Regions from separate parts of the Tardiphaga sp. 813_E8_N1_3 genome, predicted to be linked through region 3. Evidence: predicted binding sites of a transcription regulator. Region 3 holds the regulator's gene; each other region holds the start of a gene.
The links. Region 3 encodes HrcA, which represses chaperone genes, less so after heat shock. Its sites were predicted from a motif close to GTTAGCACTCNCNNNNNGNGAGTGCTAAC; they were not measured.

Region 1: the regulator HrcA is predicted to act here: its motif matches at 2,074-2,102, upstream of AB8A33_RS21535 (co-chaperone GroES).
Region 2: the regulator HrcA is predicted to act here: its motif matches at 2,897-2,925, upstream of AB8A33_RS08540 (co-chaperone GroES).

What each region holds. Positions count from the first base shown of each region.
Region 1 covers NZ_JBPWQE010000001.1:4,537,523-4,543,588, forward strand. Annotated here, with positions in the region: gene AB8A33_RS21520 (protein phosphatase CheZ) at 1-49, shown strand, start outside; partial or broken gene AB8A33_RS21525 (MFS transporter) at 82-1,291, opposite strand; gene AB8A33_RS21530 (hypothetical protein) at 1,354-1,881, opposite strand; gene AB8A33_RS21535 (co-chaperone GroES) at 2,193-2,489, shown strand; gene groL (chaperonin GroEL) at 2,630-4,285, shown strand; gene AB8A33_RS21545 (hypothetical protein) at 4,488-5,696, shown strand; gene AB8A33_RS21550 (META domain-containing protein) at 5,818-6,066, opposite strand, start outside.
Region 2 covers NZ_JBPWQE010000001.1:1,835,851-1,841,916, reverse strand. Annotated here, with positions in the region: gene AB8A33_RS08560 (SDR family oxidoreductase) at 1-365, shown strand, start outside; gene AB8A33_RS08555 (NupC/NupG family nucleoside CNT transporter) at 444-1,694, shown strand; gene AB8A33_RS08550 (cupin domain-containing protein) at 1,699-2,241, opposite strand; gene AB8A33_RS08545 (usg protein) at 2,349-2,633, opposite strand; gene AB8A33_RS08540 (co-chaperone GroES) at 3,053-3,370, shown strand; gene groL (chaperonin GroEL) at 3,411-5,051, shown strand; gene AB8A33_RS08530 (restriction endonuclease) at 5,243-6,066, shown strand, end outside.
Region 3 covers NZ_JBPWQE010000001.1:5,658,977-5,665,042, reverse strand. Annotated here, with positions in the region: gene AB8A33_RS26800 (penicillin-binding protein activator) at 1-803, shown strand, start outside; gene hemW (radical SAM family heme chaperone HemW) at 807-1,970, opposite strand; gene rdgB (RdgB/HAM1 family non-canonical purine NTP pyrophosphatase) at 1,957-2,592, opposite strand; gene rph (ribonuclease PH) at 2,629-3,351, opposite strand; gene hrcA (heat-inducible transcriptional repressor HrcA) at 3,505-4,593, shown strand; gene grpE (nucleotide exchange factor GrpE) at 4,710-5,306, shown strand; gene pncA (bifunctional nicotinamidase/pyrazinamidase) at 5,360-6,066, opposite strand, start outside.

The DNA.
Region 1 (6,066 bases), 1.1 Mb from region 3:
CGATATCGGCCACGCTTCGCAGGACGATATCGACGCGCTGTTCGGCTAACGCCGGAACCTGCGCGCAAGGTTAGAAACGACTTAACGCCGGGCCGCAACGCCCGGCGTTTTTATCATCACGAAGCAGACCAGTACGATCAACGCTCCCGCCGTCCCGAGCAGCAGTACAGTGCGGTCCGACAGCGTCTCGACCGCCGATGCCACCACGAACGGTGCAAAGGCCTGCACGAACAAGGCAGGCCGCGCGATACGGCCGATGACGCGGCCATACCCGACCGGACCGAACATCAGCAGCGGCAGCGCGCCGCGCGCGATGGTCATGACGCCATTGGCGGCGCCGAAAGCAACCGCAAACAGCGCCGCGAGCGGAAATGAAATCCCGGCCAATGCCAGCATCGCGAAGGCCGACACCACCAGCACCACCGCCCCGCGCGCGATCCACAGCGGATGGGTGCGCCCCGCCAGCATGAAGTCTGCCAGCCGTGATGCCACCTGCGCCGGACCGAACATCGCACCGATGGTCACCGCCGTTGCAGCACTGAGCCCGCCGCGCTCCAGCAGCGCCAGCAGGTTCGAGGTCACGCCCGACAGAATGAAGCTGTAAAGCGAGAAAGCTGCCGCCAGCAGGATGAACAGCCAGCCTTCCGGCCGCAGGGTTGCTTGCTGGGGAACGACAACGGCGTCCACCACGGGCAGAGGCGCGACGGCGACGTGGCGCGGCAATGCAAAGGCATGAAGCGGCGCAACGACAAAAGCGAAGATCGCTGCGAAGGTCAGATACGTCCCGCGCCAGCCGACAGCCTCAAGCAGAAGATGGGTCGCCGGCCAGCCGACCGTCGAGGCGAAACCGCCTGCAAAGGTCACGAAGGTGATCTGCCGCCGCGCCGATGCCCCGAATATCCGCGTTAGCGTGGCAAAGGCCGGATCGTAGAGCGACGCGGACATTGCAGCGCCGAGCAACAGCCAGCAGGCCAGATAGGTCGCGGGATGATCGGCTACTGAAAATAGAGCGAGACCCAAGGCACCCGCCAATGCGCCCGATGCCATGACGACATTGCCGCCGAGGCGGTCGATCAATCCACCAACCACCGGCGACAGCAGCCCCGATACAATCAGCCCCAGCGAAAAACCCGCCATGCCGAAAGGCCAGCGACCAGCCATGTGCCGCCGTGACATACGGCATGGTCAGCACCGGTGGATAGATCAGGATGCCCCAGGTCAGGATCTGGGTGAATGCCAGCACGAGGACCGCGCGGCCCGGTCCGAAAACAAGGTCGCGCAATCGGTGCATGGGCTCACGTCTTCAAGGGAATGGCGGGACCCGCCTTACACCTCAGGTCACGCCTTATCAGCTCACGCCTTGGGTGCGCAACGGACATAGACCATGTTGCCGTAGCGGACCGCAGCGTCCTTATCGATGAAGCGCGTGACGAGAATCCGGCCGTCGAAGGAGACGATCTCGCGATCCTTCTCGCCACCGGCGGGACCAGCCGGGCCGATATAGTTCTTGCCGCTCGGTGAGCCCTTGAGGCGCAATTCCTGCGGCGTCGCCTCGTCGGCGAGATGCATGATGACGCCGCCGGTAGCGCCCTGGCCGATGATATAGGGCTGCTTGCACTGGCCGCGCGCGGCATTCTCGGTGCGAACGCGATCGTTGGGATTCATATAGGATGCCAGACCCCAGCGGCCAACGAGTTCTTCCGAGCGGATCGAGGCTGGCAGTTCCGGCGCCGGCGGGGGCTCCGGCGGCGGTGTCGGCTGCGAGTTCCCAAAGCTGAACCCGCCCAATCCACCAGACGTGCCGCACCCGCCCAATGACAGCGCCAAAGTTGAAACGATCGCCAGATGGGCAACCGTGCGGGCGTAGCGTGACCTGATCATATTATCCCCTAGAGCAAATTCCCCGGCTGCCCGTCCCGGCAGCCAAGCGCAAAACACCTGACGGCGCAATGAGGTCGGCAGAATTACGCCGACTCTCCATTATGGTTTCCAGATCATCCTATATTGGCCTCACCAAGGCCTTAAGGCCTCGCTTGACTCAAAAAGCGTCTGGCCATATTTCCCGGACGCTCAATTAGCACTCCCGGAGCGCGATTGCTAAGGGAATGAGCCGGCCGCCCCGAGCGTTCCGGCTGGATTCCCGCCCGCCTCCGAGATGGCAACGAAATCGCAAACCCTAAAGGGACACTCCCATGGCCAAGACCAAATTCCGCCCGCTGCACGACCGCGTCGTCGTCAAGCGCATCGTTGCCGACGAGAAGACCAAGGGCGGCATCATCATCCCGGACAGCGCCAAGGAAAAGCCGTCTGAAGGCGAAGTTGTCGGCGTCGGCCCCGGCGGTCGCGACGAAGCCGGCAAGCTGATCCCGATCGACATCAAGGTCGGCGACAAGGTTCTGTTCGGCAAGTGGTCGGGCACCGAGATCAAACTCGACGGCGAAGAACTCCTCATCATGAAGGAGTCGGACATCATGGGCGTGATCGCCTAAGGCGTTCAGTCTCACACACGCTGTCATGGCCGGGCTTGTCCCGGCCATCCACGCCTTCTGCTCAGCAAGCAAGGCGTGGATCACCGGGACGAGCCCGGTGATGACGGAGTTTCAAATTCATCAGTTAGGAGTCATCTCACATGGCAGCCAAAGACGTTAAATTCTCCGGAGACGCACGCGATCGCATGCTGCGCGGCGTCGACATTCTCGCCAACGCCGTCAAGGTCACGCTCGGTCCGAAGGGCCGCAATGTCGTGATCGAGAAGTCGTTCGGCGCTCCGCGCATCACCAAGGACGGCGTCACCGTCGCCAAGGAGATCGAGCTCGAGGACAAGTTCGAGAACATGGGCGCGCAGATGCTGCGCGAAGTCGCCTCGAAGACCAACGACACCGCAGGCGACGGTACCACCACCGCTACCGTGCTGGCCCAGGCCATCGTCCGTGAAGGCGCCAAGTCGGTTGCAGCCGGCATGAACCCGATGGACCTCAAGCGCGGCATCGATATCGCCGTTGCCGCCGTCATCAAGGACATCACCAAGCGCGCCAAGCCGGTTGCGTCTTCGGCTGAAGTCGCTCAGGTCGGCACCATCTCCGCCAACGGCGACGCCGCCATCGGCAAGATGATCGCCCAGGCAATGCAGAAGGTCGGCAACGAAGGCGTCATCACGGTTGAAGAGAACAAGTCGCTCGAGACCGAAGTCGACATCGTCGAGGGCATGAAGTTCGATCGCGGCTACCTGTCGCCCTACTTCGTCACCAATGCCGAGAAGATGACGGCCGAGCTCGAGGACGTGTACGTCCTGCTCGTCGAGAAGAAGATCTCCAGCCTGCAGGCCATGCTGCCGGTGCTCGAAGCCGTGGTGCAGTCGGGCAAGCCGCTGCTGATCATTGCTGAAGACGTCGAAGGCGAAGCCCTCGCCACCCTCGTCGTCAACCGCCTGCGCGGTGGCCTCAAGGTTGCTGCCGTCAAGGCACCGGGTTTCGGCGATCGCCGCAAGGCGATGCTGGAAGACCTTGCGATCCTGACCGGCGGTCAGCTCGTCTCGGAAGATCTCGGCATGAAGCTGGAAAGCGTGACGCTCGCCATGCTCGGCCGCGCCAAGAAGGTCGTGATCGACAAGGAAAACACCACCGTCGTCAACGGCGCTGGCAAGAAGCCGGCGATCGAAGCCCGCGTCAATCAGATCAAGGCGCAGATCGAGGAAACCACCTCGGACTACGACCGTGAGAAGCTGCAGGAGCGTCTGGCCAAGCTGGCTGGCGGCGTCGCGGTGATCCGCGTCGGCGGCGCGACCGAAGTCGAAGTGAAGGAAAAGAAGGATCGCGTGGATGACGCGCTGAACGCGACCCGTGCGGCCGTTCAGGAAGGCATCGTCCCCGGCGGCGGTACCGCCCTTCTTCGCGCCAAGAAGGCCGTCGGCCGTCTCACCAATGACAACGCCGACGTTCAGGCCGGTATCAACATCGTGCTGAAGGCGCTGGAAGCTCCGATCCGCCAGATCGCCGAGAATGCCGGCGTTGAAGGTTCGATCGTGGTCGGCAAGATCCTGGACGAGAAGTCCGAGACCTTCGGCTTCGACGCGCAGACCGAAACCTATGTCGATATGGTCGCCAAGGGCATCATCGATCCGGCCAAGGTGGTGCGTACTGCACTGCAGGACGCCGCCTCGGTTGCCGGCCTGCTGGTGACCACCGAAGCCATGGTCGCCGAACTGCCGAAGGAAGCTGCACCAGCGATGCCGGGCGGTGGCGGCGGTATGGGTGGCATGGGCGGGATGGGAGGCATGGGCTTCTAAGCCCTGCTTTCACGCTCAACTGCATTGTGATCGAAGGCCGCCTCCGGGCGGCCTTCTTTTTTTGCCTGCCACGCGTCATGCCTGCGACTTATGGCCTTTCACCTCGGTCGCGGTTCTGATTCAATCCCGTGATTGATCTCACATGGGCGGAATCAGATAAATCCGCCCGGAGACACGTCGATAACCTCCAGGGACTTTTGAAATGCGCGCGCTTCATCTTTGTCTGCTCGGCCTTACGGTCACCGCCTCGGTTGCGACCGTCCACCACGCCTTCGCGCAGGTAAAAGCCGCGCCGAAGAGCCAGCCGGCAGGCCCCGAGACGCGCTATTTCACCTCGATCGACGGCGTCATGAACGGCAATGCCGACGTCATCCTGCGGGAGACGCGGCAGGGCAAGGCCGTCACGGCCGCGACGCTTGATGTCTGCTATCCCGCCGAGAAGGGCAGCGACCGCAAGGATCGCTTCGTCGCCAATCTCACGGTCAGTGGTTCGACGCTGACCGGCGCAACGCAGACCCAGGTCGACAAGCTGCCGGTGACCATCAAGCTGAACCGCCGGCCGACCGGCGACACGTTCGAATTCAAGGGACAGATCTCGGTCGGTCAGACCAGCAACAACGTGACCTCCTCGGACAATTCCGATCAGAGCGAGAAGGAATTCCAGGACAACCAGTCTACCGAGGACAATATCGCGCCCGCGCCGAAGGATTTCACCGAAGTCTCCCCCGAAGCGATCGCGGTCAAGATCAAGCTCGAAGCGGCGCTCGATTTCGTGCGCACGCTGCGTGGGCAAAGCGTCGAAGTCGCGCTCAATAGTCTTGCGGTGTCGTGCGATGCACTGCGCGCCGGCGAGCAGGTCATCAGCCTCGCCATCGATCCAGAACGCGCCGCGGCTTTCGTCGCCAAAACCAAGACCTATCCCGGCGTCGTTAATGTGGGCTGGACCACAGGCGCTATCGACATGGACCGTACCGTTCGCTTTGCAGCCGCCGACTGGCGCGATGGCGACAAGATCAATCGCGACAAGATTGCAATTGCGCTGGCGAATGTGCTCGCCAGGACCATGTCGGGCAAACCTGCGGCCAGCTCATGGGATGATGAGACCGGAAAGCTCAAGCTGACCTTCAAGCGCCCGAGTCAGGTTCTGCCGGCGCTCGAATTGACGGAGACGGTCGAAGTCAGCGCGATCATCGCCCCCGATAAGCCCGGCACGACGGATAAGCTCATCCTGTGGATCAGCACACCGTCAGTGACGACCGCGGATGAAACTTCGGGTGCGAAGCTGGCTCTCGCGGATTCGCCGACGGCCGATGAAGAAGGCGATCCGCGCGATGACAACGGCGCGGTTGCAGCCGTCGCGGCGGAGTTCAAGGCACAGCGTTGGGATGCAGATAATTCGAACTGGAAGTGAGCGCCGCTACTTCCCCTCTCCCGTCTCGAACGCACTTCCGTCTCGAACGCACTTCGTCCGTTCGATCCACCCTCTCCCGCAAGGGAAGAGGGGAAGTGGAGCGCCTGCGCAGCTCGAGCTATCAGTTCGTATTCAACCGAAACCGCAGTGACTTCGGACCGACGAACGTCACACTGTCACCCCGCCGCTGCCAATTGGTGGCCGCGCCGAGATCGACAAGTAGCTGATCATCCAGCGTGGCCTGCGCATCTGAACAGCTGCGATTATCCATCGCGCCGGCCACGAAGACGACCGTATTGCCGGCGACCGAGAACTGGCCCTTTCCGCCCTTGCACCACAACTCCACGCGCGCCTCGCCGGCGTCGCCGAT
Region 2 (6,066 bases), 3.8 Mb from region 3:
CCCGCGGCGGCCGCATCATCAATAACGGCTCGATCTCGGCGCATGCGCCGCGCCCGTTCTCCGCCGCCTACACCTCGACCAAACACGCCATCACCGGCTTGACCAAGGCCAGCAATCTCGACGGCCGCGCCTATGACATCGCCGTCGGCCAGGTCGATATCGGCAACGCTGCCACACCCATGACTGACCGCATGGTCAACGGCCCCGGCGTGCTGCAGCCCGACGGCACCTCGAAGCAGGAGCCGCGCATGGACGCCAAAGCCGTCGGCGACGCGGTCGCCTATATGGCCGGCCTGCCGCTCGACGCCAATGTGCTGACCATGACGGTCATGGCGACGAAGATGCCGTTCGTCGGACGCGGCTAAAACGTAACCCGTCTTAGCGGCATTGCGATTGCATGACATGGGGGGCCGCGGCATCATCGCCGCGGCTTCGGGGGATTTATGCTTCAGCTACAATCGGCGTTCGGCGTCATCGCGCTTTTGGGGATCGCCTGGGCGCTCGGTGAAAACCGCAGCAAGGTGTCGCCGAGACAGGCCGCGATCGGTCTCGCATTGACAATCGTCACTGCCGCAGTCCTGCTGAAGCTTCCCGTCGTTACCCGCGCCTTCAGCGGCATCAACGATGCTGTCAGTACTATCGCCGCAGCGTCGCGCGCCGGAACCTCCTTCGTGTTCGGCTATCTCGGCGGCGGCGCATTGCCGTTCGACCTCAAGAATCCCGGCGCGGATTTCGTGCTTGCGCTGCAAGCACTCCCCGTGGTGCTGGTCATCAGCGTGCTGACCAGCCTGTTATTCTACTGGCGTATCCTGCCGCCGATCGTGCGCGGCATGGCCTGGCTGCTCGAACGCACACTCGGCATCGGCGGCGCGGTCGGGCTGTCAACGGCCGCGAATATCTTTCTGGGCATGGTCGAGGCCCCGTTGTTTATTCGCCCGTACCTCGCGCAGCTCACGCGCAGCGAACTGTTTCTGGTGATGACGGGCGGCATGGCGGGGATCGCGGGCACCGTGCTTGTGCTCTACGCCACTTTCATGGCGCCGCTGATCCCCGATGCGTCGGCGCATTTCGTGATTGCTTCTGTGCTCTCGGCGCCAGCTGCGATCCTCGTCAGCCTGATCATGGTGCCTGAGACGGAGGATCGCCGCACCGGTGGATTGCTCGCCAATCCGGACGCATCGGCCACGAGCACGATAGATGCGATCGTCAAGGGCACGAGTGCAGGCATCGAACTGCTCGTCAACATCATCGCCCTGCTGCTGGTCTTCGTGGCGCTGATGTATCTCATGAACGCCATCCTCATGATGATGCCGACGATCGGAGGAACGCCGATCTCGGTCCAGCGGATGCTGGGTTACCTGATGGCACCGATATGCTGGCTGATGGGCCTGCCGTGGGACCAGGCGCTGACCGCGGGCTCGCTGATGGGCGTCAAGACGATCCTCAACGAGTTGATCGCCTATGTTCAATTGGCGAAGCTCGGTCCCGACGCGCTGGATGCGCGCTCGCGCCTCATCATGCTTTATGCGCTGTGCGGATTTGCAAATTTTGCCAGCCTCGGAATTATGATCGGAGGCCTGGGCACGATGGCCCCGGAACGTCGTAACGAAATCAACGCGCTCGGTGTGAAGTCGATCGTCTCGGGGACGCTGACGACCTGCCTGATGGGCGCGATCGTCGGCATGCTGAACTAATTCATTAGCCCTTGACCTCGACGGTCTTGAACTCCGCCGGAAGGATCACTTCGAGCAGTTCGCAATTGTCGGAGTAATCGCGGATCAGATGCCTGATGCGCGGCGGCTGGGTCCAGCATGACCCCTGACGCATGGTCATCTCGCCCTCGCCTTCCATATAGGCCTTCACCCAGCCGTTCAGCACATAGACCAGCTGAAACTCGGCATCGTGATAGTGCAGCTTGGAGACCTCTTTCGGATCGCAAGGTCCGATCAGCCGGATGACATGCGCGTGCGCCAAACCGCCGGTCGCAGCGGCGACGCCGAGATCGCGATACTTCGCGTAGGCACGCAGGCCATCGCCGAGAAATGCTTCTTCCTGATAGTGACTGATCGCAACGCGCTGCTTGCGGCGCGAGCCGGGCTTCGCGGCGACACTCTTCGCGCTCGGCTTTGCCGGCTTACTGGCAGGTGATGTCTTTGCCGCTTTCGCCACCGCCCGTGTCGCAGACTTCTTCGTCGCAGCCGTTTTCGCCGCGCTCTTTGACGTTCGCTTCAGCTTCGCCATGTCGTGTTTCCCACCCGGCGCAATGCCAAACAAGCGGCCAGCGCGTGTGGGAACCTAGCTGTAGTTCAGCACAGCGGCAATTCATCCGGCGCGTTGAGAGGCGCGGACTAGTGCAACCGGAAGACGCCATCCACGGCACGAAGCTCGGCCGGCTTGATCAGTTTGGAATGCGCGACGGTCACCGCGAATAATGGGCCATCGAGCTTCTCTTGCCAAAAATCCAGGAAATCCTTCAGCGCCGGAAACTTCGGAAACAGATCGTAGTTCTGCCAGACATATGTTTGCAGCAGCGAGGGGTGGTCGGGCATGCGATAGAGAATCTGCGCCGTCGTCAGTCCGTAGCCAAGCACCTGCTTCCTGAAATCGTCAGAAGCTGCATTTCTCGAGACCATGTTCAACCTCCATGGACAGAGCGCATTCGGCTAAGTGGATTCCGGTTTGACGTCGAACTTCGCTCTGCTCTCCTGTGACCGTGCTGACTGCAGCGAACCGGCTTCCACTTCGCCCATGACAACACGATGCATGAAATGTGACGCAAGCAACGTCTTCATCACAAGCTTAAAAGTTTAATAATGTATTGAAAGCCGAGTGTTAGCAGCCACTTACCGTGGATGCTAACGGATTCAAGAACCGGTATCGGAGGGTCTTAACCAATTCTGGCACCCGTCATATTTGAGTGCCAAAATATTTGGTACAGACCCTTGCCGGTGGGGAACGTTCGGCCTATGTCCGGACCAGCTGCGCTGGCACTTGTTGGCTCAGACTGCCAATTTAAATTTCTCAAGCATCTACAGAAACTTAGGAGGACTGCATGAAATTCCGTCCGCTTCACGATCGCGTTGTGGTCAAGCGTATCGACGCCGAAGAGAAGTCCGCTGGCGGCATCATCATTCCGGATAGCGCCAAAGAGAAGCCCTCCCAGGGCGAGATCGTCTCCGTCGGCCCGGGCGGCCGCGACGAAGCCGGCAAGCTGATCCCGATCGATCTGAAGGTCGGCGAGCGCGTGCTGTTCGGCAAGTGGTCGGGCACCGAGGTCAAGATCGACGGTCAGGACCTGCTGATCATGAAGGAAAGCGACATCATGGGCGTCCTCGAAGGTGCCGCTCCCGCCAAGAAGAAGGCCGCTTAAGCGCCTTTCCCACCCATCCTGATTTTCAAGGAAGCAAAACATGTCAGCTAAAGAAGTGAAATTCGGCGTTGATGCCCGCGACAAGATGCTGCGCGGCGTCGACATTCTCGCCAACGCCGTGAAGGTGACGCTCGGTCCGAAGGGCCGCAACGTCGTCATCGACAAGTCGTTCGGCGCGCCCCGCATCACCAAGGACGGCGTCACCGTCGCCAAGGAAATCGAGCTCGACGACAAGTTCGAGAACATGGGCGCCCAGATGGTGCGCGAAGTGGCCTCGAAGTCGGCCGACGCAGCCGGCGACGGCACCACCACGGCTACCGTGCTCGCCCAGGCGATCGTCCGTGAAGGCGCCAAGTCGGTTGCTGCCGGCATGAACCCGATGGATCTGAAGCGCGGCATCGACCTGGCTGTGGAAGCCGTGGTTGCTGACCTCGTCAAGAACTCCAAGAAGGTCACCTCGAACGACGAAATCGCCCAGGTCGGCACGATCTCGGCGAACGGCGACGCAGAAATCGGCAAGTTCCTCGCCGACGCGATGAAGAAGGTCGGCAACGAGGGCGTCATCACGGTTGAAGAAGCCAAGTCGCTCGAAACCGAACTCGACGTCGTCGAAGGCATGCAGTTCGACCGCGGCTACATCTCGCCCTACTTCGTCACCAACGCCGACAAGATGCGCGTTGAATTCGACGATGCCTACATCCTGATCAACGAGAAGAAGCTCTCCTCGCTGAACGAGATGCTGCCGCTGCTCGAAGCCGTCGTGCAGACCGGCAAGCCGCTCGTCATCGTCGCGGAAGACGTCGAAGGCGAAGCTCTCGCCACCCTCGTCGTCAACCGCCTGCGTGGCGGCCTCAAGGTCGCTGCCGTCAAGGCTCCGGGCTTCGGCGATCGCCGCAAGGCCATGCTGCAGGACATCGCGATCCTGACCGGCGGCCAGGCGATCTCGGAAGATCTCGGCATCAAGCTCGAGAACGTCACGCTCGCCATGCTCGGTCGCGCCAAGAAGGTGATGATCGACAAGGAAAACTCCACCATCGTGAACGGCGCCGGCAAGAAGGCCGACATCGAAGCACGCGTGGCGCAGATCAAGGCGCAGATCGAAGAAACCACTTCGGACTACGACCGTGAGAAGCTGCAGGAGCGTCTCGCCAAGCTGGCTGGCGGCGTTGCTGTCATCCGCGTCGGCGGCGCGACCGAAGTCGAAGTGAAGGAGCGCAAGGACCGCGTTGATGACGCGATGCATGCGACCCGCGCTGCGGTTGAAGAAGGCATCGTCCCCGGCGGCGGCGTCGCTCTGCTCCGCGCTTCGGAACAGCTGAAGAAGATCAAGACCGCGAACGACGATCAGAAGACCGGCGTCGAGATCGTCCGCAAGGCCCTGTCGGCTCCGGCTCGCCAGATCGCCATCAACGCAGGCGAAGACGGTTCGGTCATCGTCGGCAAGGTCCTCGAGACCGCGACCTACAGCTACGGCTTCGACTCGCAGACCGGCACCTACGGCGACATGCTCAAGAAGGGCATTATCGATCCGACCAAGGTTGTCCGTGCAGCGATCCAGAACGCAGCTTCAGTTGCCGGCCTCCTGATCACCACGGAAGCCATGGTTGCCGAGCTGCCCAAGAAGGGCGGCGCAGGCGGCGGCATGCCTCCGGGCGGCGGCATGGGCGGCATGGACTTCTAAGTCCAGCGCTGTTCAAGCAAACTATCAAATGCAGAACCCCGGCAGCGATGCCGGGGTTTTTGTTTGGGCGCAATTCAGATGAGCCCCGCAAAATCAAAGAAAATTCGCCAAGGTTGCTTTCTACAGAATTACTACTAATGCTATTTAGCTAAGATAGCGCGTAACGATAGATGCTACAGCGACGAGCAAAGATGTTCGGCACAGTCAGAGAAGGCATCCGGAAGTGGCTTGTCGGTGTTTTTGCGTCAGCCATCAGGCATTCGACCCGGGCTGATGACCGCGCGCTCGCCGTCCAGTGGCTCGGGCAGTCCCGCGATATTATCGCCAGTGACCTCCACTCCGTCGATAAATTTCGCAAGCTCAACGAACTCATCAACTCCCGCACCGCGATCAAGGCGGTTGCGGGCAGCGTTTCTGAAGCTGTTGCAAACTACCGAAAGTCAAACCTACCGCTATCGTTGAAGATAGCCTTGCCGGCGACGCTGGCTGCTCTTCCTCTGGTCGGTGGGCAAGGCGCGGGCATCGCGGCATTTGGTGGCGCGCTTGGCGTTCCCGTTTTACTGCTGATATTTTTGGGCGCAGCGGGCATCACCTCGATCATCGAGGCTGTTGTCACAAACCCCGAAGCCCGGCCGCACATCGCTGATATTATCGACATCATCATCAAGGATGAGCGCCTACGTCGGACAAGCGCCGAAATGAAAGCTGCCATGAAGCAGCAACCAGCGGACCCGGTTCGCTATCCAATGCCCGAAAGGGACTTGGAGCTTCGGCAAGATTTATTGGAGATGGATCCATTCAAATTCGAACAGCACACAATGAGTTTCTTTCTAAATTCAGGACTTGAAGCTTGGACGACCAAAGCAACGAATGACTTCGGCGCAGATGGCTATGCGATCCACAACGATGGTCTGATCGTCGTCCAATGCAAACGCAACGCCAGTGAAAACAAAGTCGGCAGTCCGAGCGTTCAACAGTTCAAGGGCGTGATTGAGGAACAAGGTGCCTTTCGAGG
Region 3 (6,066 bases):
CGCTGTTTGCGCTGTCAGTGCCGGCGACGGCGCAACTGACCCGGGCGCGCAACGTGCCGGTGATCGCGTTCTCGACCGATTCGAGCGTCGCGGGCCGCGGTGTTTATTTGCTCAGTTTTCTGCCTGAGTCCGACGTCAATCGCATTGTCGATTACGCTGCGGGCACGGGTAAACGATCCTTTGCGGCGATGCTGCCCGAAAACGCCTATGGCAATGTCGTCGAAGTGGCTTTCAAACAGGCCGTCGCGCGCAAGGGCGGCCGCATCGTCGCCTTTGAGCGCTACGGCGCGGATCGCTCCAGCGCGGCACGTAACATCGCGGCATCACTGACCGGCGCTGATGCACTCTTCATCGCAGACGATGGCGACGCGGTGGTTGCAACGGCCGACGCTTTGACCGCGGCGGGCGCCAATCTGCGCAATGTGCAATTACTCGGTACGGGCCTGTGGGACAATCCGCGCGTCTTCAACAGCGCGGCGTTGCAGGGTGGGCTCTATGCCGCGCCGGATCCCGCAGGGTTTCGTGCATTTGCTGGCCGTTATCGCGCGAAATATGGCGGCGATCCCGTGCGCACCGCGACGCTTGCCTACGATGCGGTGGCGCTCGTGGCTGCCTTGGCGCGCACCCAGGGCGGACAGCGCTTCGCGCCGGAGACGCTCACCAATCCGTCCGGCTTTGCCGGCATCGATGGCCTGTTCCGTTTCCGCAGCGATGGCGGCAATGATCGCGGTTTGGCTGTGATGAAGGTCGCTTCAGGCGGCGGTCAGGCCGTGGCGGGTTCGCCCAAGAGTTTCGGGGCGTAGCGATTAAGCCGCCAGATCTGCCACGACTGCATCGAGCACGGGAAATCCCTCCTGCGTCACGCGCAGACGGCCGTTCTCTTCGACGATGATCGCGCCTTCCTCGCGCAGAATCTCGATGCGTTTCTCATCCAGCGCACGGCCGGACAGCATCTGATAACGCGCGGGATCGATGCCCTCAGCGAGGCGCAGGCCCATCAGCAGATATTCGTCGGCGCGTTCTTCGCTGTTGAGCAATTCATCCGATGTCACGCCGTGGCCGTTGTCTTCCACACGCATCACCCAAGCTTCCGGACGCTTCTCGGTGGCGATGGCATGGCGGACACCGTCGATGTCGAGACGGCCATGGGCGCCGGGCCCGATGCCGGCATATTCCTGACCGCGCCAGTAGACGAGGTTGTGTTTGCATTCCGCACCCGGGCGGGCGTGGTTGGAAATCTCGTAGAATGGCAGGCCCTGCTGCGCGCAAACCTCCTGCGTCACGTCATAAAGCGTGCGCGCGAGGCCTTCGTCCGGCGTCTTGAGTTTACCGGCAGCATGCAGCCCAAAAAACGGCGTGCCTTCCTCGATGGTCAGCTGATACAGCGACAGATGTTCTGCGGCCTCGGAGATCGCGAGCTTGAGTTCATCGGTCCACATCTGCGGAGTCTGGTCGGGGCGCGCATAGATCAGATCGAATGAATAGCGATCGAATGCGCTGCGCGCGATGGCGACGGCATCGAGTGCTTCACGCGCGCTATGCAGACGTCCCAGTGATTTCAGCGACGCATCGTCAAGCGCCTGTACGCCGAGCGACACGCGGTTGACGCCGGCCTCGCGATAGCCGCGAAAGCGCGTCGCTTCGACGGAGGTCGGGTTGGCTTCGAGTGATACTTCGACGTCGGAGGCGACGTTCCAGTATTTGCCGATCGAGTCGAGAATAGCACCGACGGTTTGCGGCTGCATCAGCGACGGCGTACCGCCGCCGAGAAAGATCGACGTCACCGTCCGGCCCGGCGTGCGCGCTGCGGTGGTTTCGATCTCGCGGGCAAAGGCGCGCGCGAAACGCACTTCATCGACGGCGTGATGACGGACATGGCTGTTGAAGTCGCAATACGGGCACTTCGACAGGCAGAACGGCCAGTGCACATAGACGCCGAAAGCGTCTTGCTGTGCGTCAGCGGGATTCAAGGCAGATCTCCGCGAGTTTCACGAACGCCCTGGCGCGATGCGACAGGCCCTCGCCGAGTGGTGGCAGACCGTGTTTTTCGACCGCGGTCATCTCGCCGTAAGTGCGGCCATGGCCGTCGGGCAGAAATGTCGGATCATAGCCGAAGCCGGCAGTGCCGCGCGGCGGCCAGACCAGCGTGCCATGGGCATGGGCTTCGACTTCCTCGAGGTGACCGTCGGGCCATGCCACGCAGAGCGCCGAGACGAAATGCGCGGCGCGCTTGTCGGGCGTAGTCGCGCCGCGTTCCTGTAGCAGGCGTTCGATGCGTGTCATCGCGCCGTTGAAGTCCTTGGAGTCACCGGCCCAGCGTGCCGAATAGATGCCGGGCGCGCCATCGAGGGCATCGACGACCAGACCTGAATCGTCAGCGAAGGCTGGCAGTTGCGCGACATTGGCCGCGGCAATCGCCTTGATCGCCGCGTTGGCCTTGAAGGTGTCGCCGGTCTCGTCGGGCTCGGCGAGGCCGAGCTCGCCGGCCGATACTGCCTCGATGCCGTAGGGAGCCAGGAGATCGCGCATCTCGGCGAGCTTGCCGGGATTGTGGGTGGCAATGACGAGCTTCCCAGTGATTCGACGATGCATGGTGGTGAGTCTATGCCTGCTTGGGTGATTGCGAAATCAGGTGATCGCCATCCTCTGCAATTCGACCAGACGGCCGACGCCCGTCTGCGCCAGCGCCATCAGCTTCAGGAACTCGTCCTGCGTGAACGGCGTCTTTTCGGCGGTGCCTTGGACTTCGATGATGCGGCCGTCGCCGGTCATCACGAAATTGGCGTCAGTGTCGGCCTCGGAATCTTCGGCATAGTCGAGATCGAGCACCGGGGTGCCCTGATAGATACCGCAGGAAATCGCCGCGATATTGTCGCGCAGCACGTTGCCGCCGCCGTTCTTGAACATGTTGCGGTTCTTCATCCACGAGATGCAGTCAGCCAGCGCAACCCATGCGCCGGTGATCGACGCCGTGCGGGTGCCGCCATCGGCCTGGATGACGTCGCAGTCGATGGTGATCTGGCGTTCGCCGAGCGCTTCCAGATCGACGGCAGCGCGGAGCGAGCGGCCAATCAGGCGCTGGATCTCGACGGTGCGGCCGCCCTGCTTGCCGGATGCGGCTTCGCGGCGGGTGCGTTCCAATGTGGCGCGGGGCAGCATGCCGTATTCGGCCGTGACCCAGCCGCGGCCCTGGCCCTTGAGCCATGGCGGCAGGCGCTCTTCCAGCGTCGCGGTGACCAGCACATGGGTGTCGCCGAATTTCACCATGCAGGAGCCTTCGGCATATTTGACGACGCCGCGTTCCAGCGACACGGCGCGCAGTTCATCGGGCGCACGACGGCTTGGCCGCATGAGAAAATCCTTCCAAATGTCCAGAGAGAGCCTGTTCGCGGTGCTTTTAGGGGCCGCGGACCGCAGCGGCAAGGGCAGGGCAGGTTCCACGCACGCAATGGTGCTTGTATCCGGCGCGCCGGAGCGACAAATTAGGTCCTCAAGGAGTTGCCTGTGGCCCACCACGATCCGATCGGCCTGATCACGCCGCATGCCGGGCTTGCCCAGCTCAATGAGCGATCGCGCGAGATCTTCCGGCAGATCGTCGAGAGCTATCTCGCCACTGGGGAACCTGTCGGATCGCGCAATATTTCGCGTCTGATCACGGTTCCGCTGTCGCCGGCCTCGGTTCGCAACGTCATGTCGGACCTGGAGCAACTTGGCCTCATTTACGCGCCGCATACCTCTGCCGGGCGTTTGCCGACCGAACTCGGACTGCGGTTTTTCGTCGATGCCCTGATGCAGGTCGGTGACCTAACCGAACCAGAGCGGCAATCGATCCAGCAGCAGCTCTCCTCCGTCGGCCGTTCGCAGACAGTGGAGGCGGCGCTCGGCGAGGCATTGACGCGGCTGTCCGGGCTGACCCGCGCAGCGGCGGTAGTTTTGACCGCCAAGTCCAATGTGCGGCTGAAACACATCGAATTCGTCCGTCTGGAGCCTGAAAAGGCCTTGGTTGTGCTGGTGGCCGAGGATGGCCAGGTCGAAAACCGGGTGCTGACCCTGGCGCCCGGCGTGCCATCATCGGCGTTGAACGAGGCCTCGAATTTCCTCAATGCCCGAATCCGCGGCCGTACGCTGGCCGAAGCCCGGCTGGAGCTGGAAACGGCGCTGACCCAGAACCAGATCGAGCTCGATCAGCTGACCCAGAAGGTGATTGCCGCCGGCATTGCCAGCTGGTCGGGCGGGGAAAAGGACGATCGGCAGCTGATCGTGCGCGGCCAGGCCAATCTGCTCGAGGATCTCCATGCGCTGGAGGATCTTGAACGCGTTCGCCTCCTGTTCGACGATCTCGAAGCCAAGCGCGAGGTGATCGATCTTCTTGGCCGGGCGGAGACCGCGGAAGGTGTTCGCATCTTCATCGGCTCCGAAAACAAGCTGTTCTCACTGTCTGGCTCGTCCACGATCATTGCGCCCTATAGCGACGGTGCCGGCCATATTGTCGGCGTTCTCGGTGTCATCGGCCCGACCCGGCTGAATTATGCGCGGGTGATCCCGATGGTGGATTATGCGGCGCGCATCGTCAGCCGCATGCTCGGCGGCTGACAGGGCCGGTTCCAGATCCTGCATTCTGGCTGGTTGCGCTTGATTTTCGGCGCTTAAACCCCGATATCCCGCTCAGCAATCCCACCATTTTGGCGTGTTTTTGAGAAGGCAGCGTGATGACTGATTCCAATGGGCAGAACGACAATCAGGACAAGACGGCAGCGGCCGCCGATCCGGTGGTCTCTAAGCCCTACATCATGCCGGACGATCCGGAGCCGAACTCGGTCGAGGCCCTGACCAAGGAAGCCGCGGACGCGCGCGACAAGATGCTGCGCACGCTGGCGGAAATGGAAAACCTGCGTAAGCGCACCCAGCGCGACGTCGCCGATGGCCGTACCTATGCAATCACCAATTTCGCGCGCGAAGTGCTCGATATCGCTGACAGTCTGCAGCGCGCCCTCGATGCCGTGCCTGCCGACACCAAGGCCGCGGCTGATCCGGGCCTGAAGGCACTGCTCGAAGGTGTCGAACTCACCGAGCGGTCGCTGCTCAACACGCTGGAAAAGAACGGCGTGAAGAAGTTCGATCCGTCGGGCGAGAAGTTCGACCCGAACTTCCAGCAGGCGATGTATGAGGTGCCGGATGCATCGGTGCCTGCGGGCACCGTCGTTCAGGTCGTGCAGGCCGGCTACACCATCGGTGAGCGCGTGCTGCGTCCGGCGCTGGTCGGCGTATCGAAGGGCGGCGCCAAGGCTGCGGGCGGCAGCGTCTGAGTAACAGCGCCTCTTGCTGTCATCACCCGCGAAAGCGGGTGATCCAGTATGAGTTACGCTGCCAGATCGCCTGATTGAATCCGCTTCACGCCGGCCTTGTTCATGTCGGCCCAGGCCTTGGCCAGCGAGCCCTGCGTGTCGATGCCGCGGCAGGCGTCCTCGACCACATAGACATCGAAGCCTGCTTTTCGCGCATCGAGCGCCGACCATGCGACGCAGAAGTCGGTCGCAAGGCCGGCGATGAACACACGCTGCAATTTGCGGGCTTTCAGATAGGCGGCGAGGCCGGTGGTGGTCTTGCCATCAGCCTCGGTGAAAGCCGAGTAGCTGTCGACATCCTTGTTGAAGCCCTTGCGCAAGATCAGCTCGGTATGCGGGATCGCGAGATCCTTCGAGAGGGCGGCTCCGTCAGTGCCCTGTACGCAGTGGTCCGGCCACAGCACCTGCTTGCCGTATTTCACATCAGTGGTTTCAAATGGTTTCTTGCCGCTGTGGCTTGACGCGAATGAGATATGGCCTGGTGTGTGCCAGTCCTGGGTCATCACCACGTCGGCGAATTTCTTGGCGATGCCGTTGATGACCGGCACGACCTTGTCGCCGTCCTTCACCGCAAGGCTGCCACCGGGCAGGAAGCAGTTCTGAACGTCGATCACCAGCAGGACGGATGTGCGGTCGAGGCTGACCTTGCCGGCGGCGGATAATGTTTTGGAAGCTAGGCTGGTCATCGCAATCGTCCCCAACCCTGCGAGAATTTGACGTC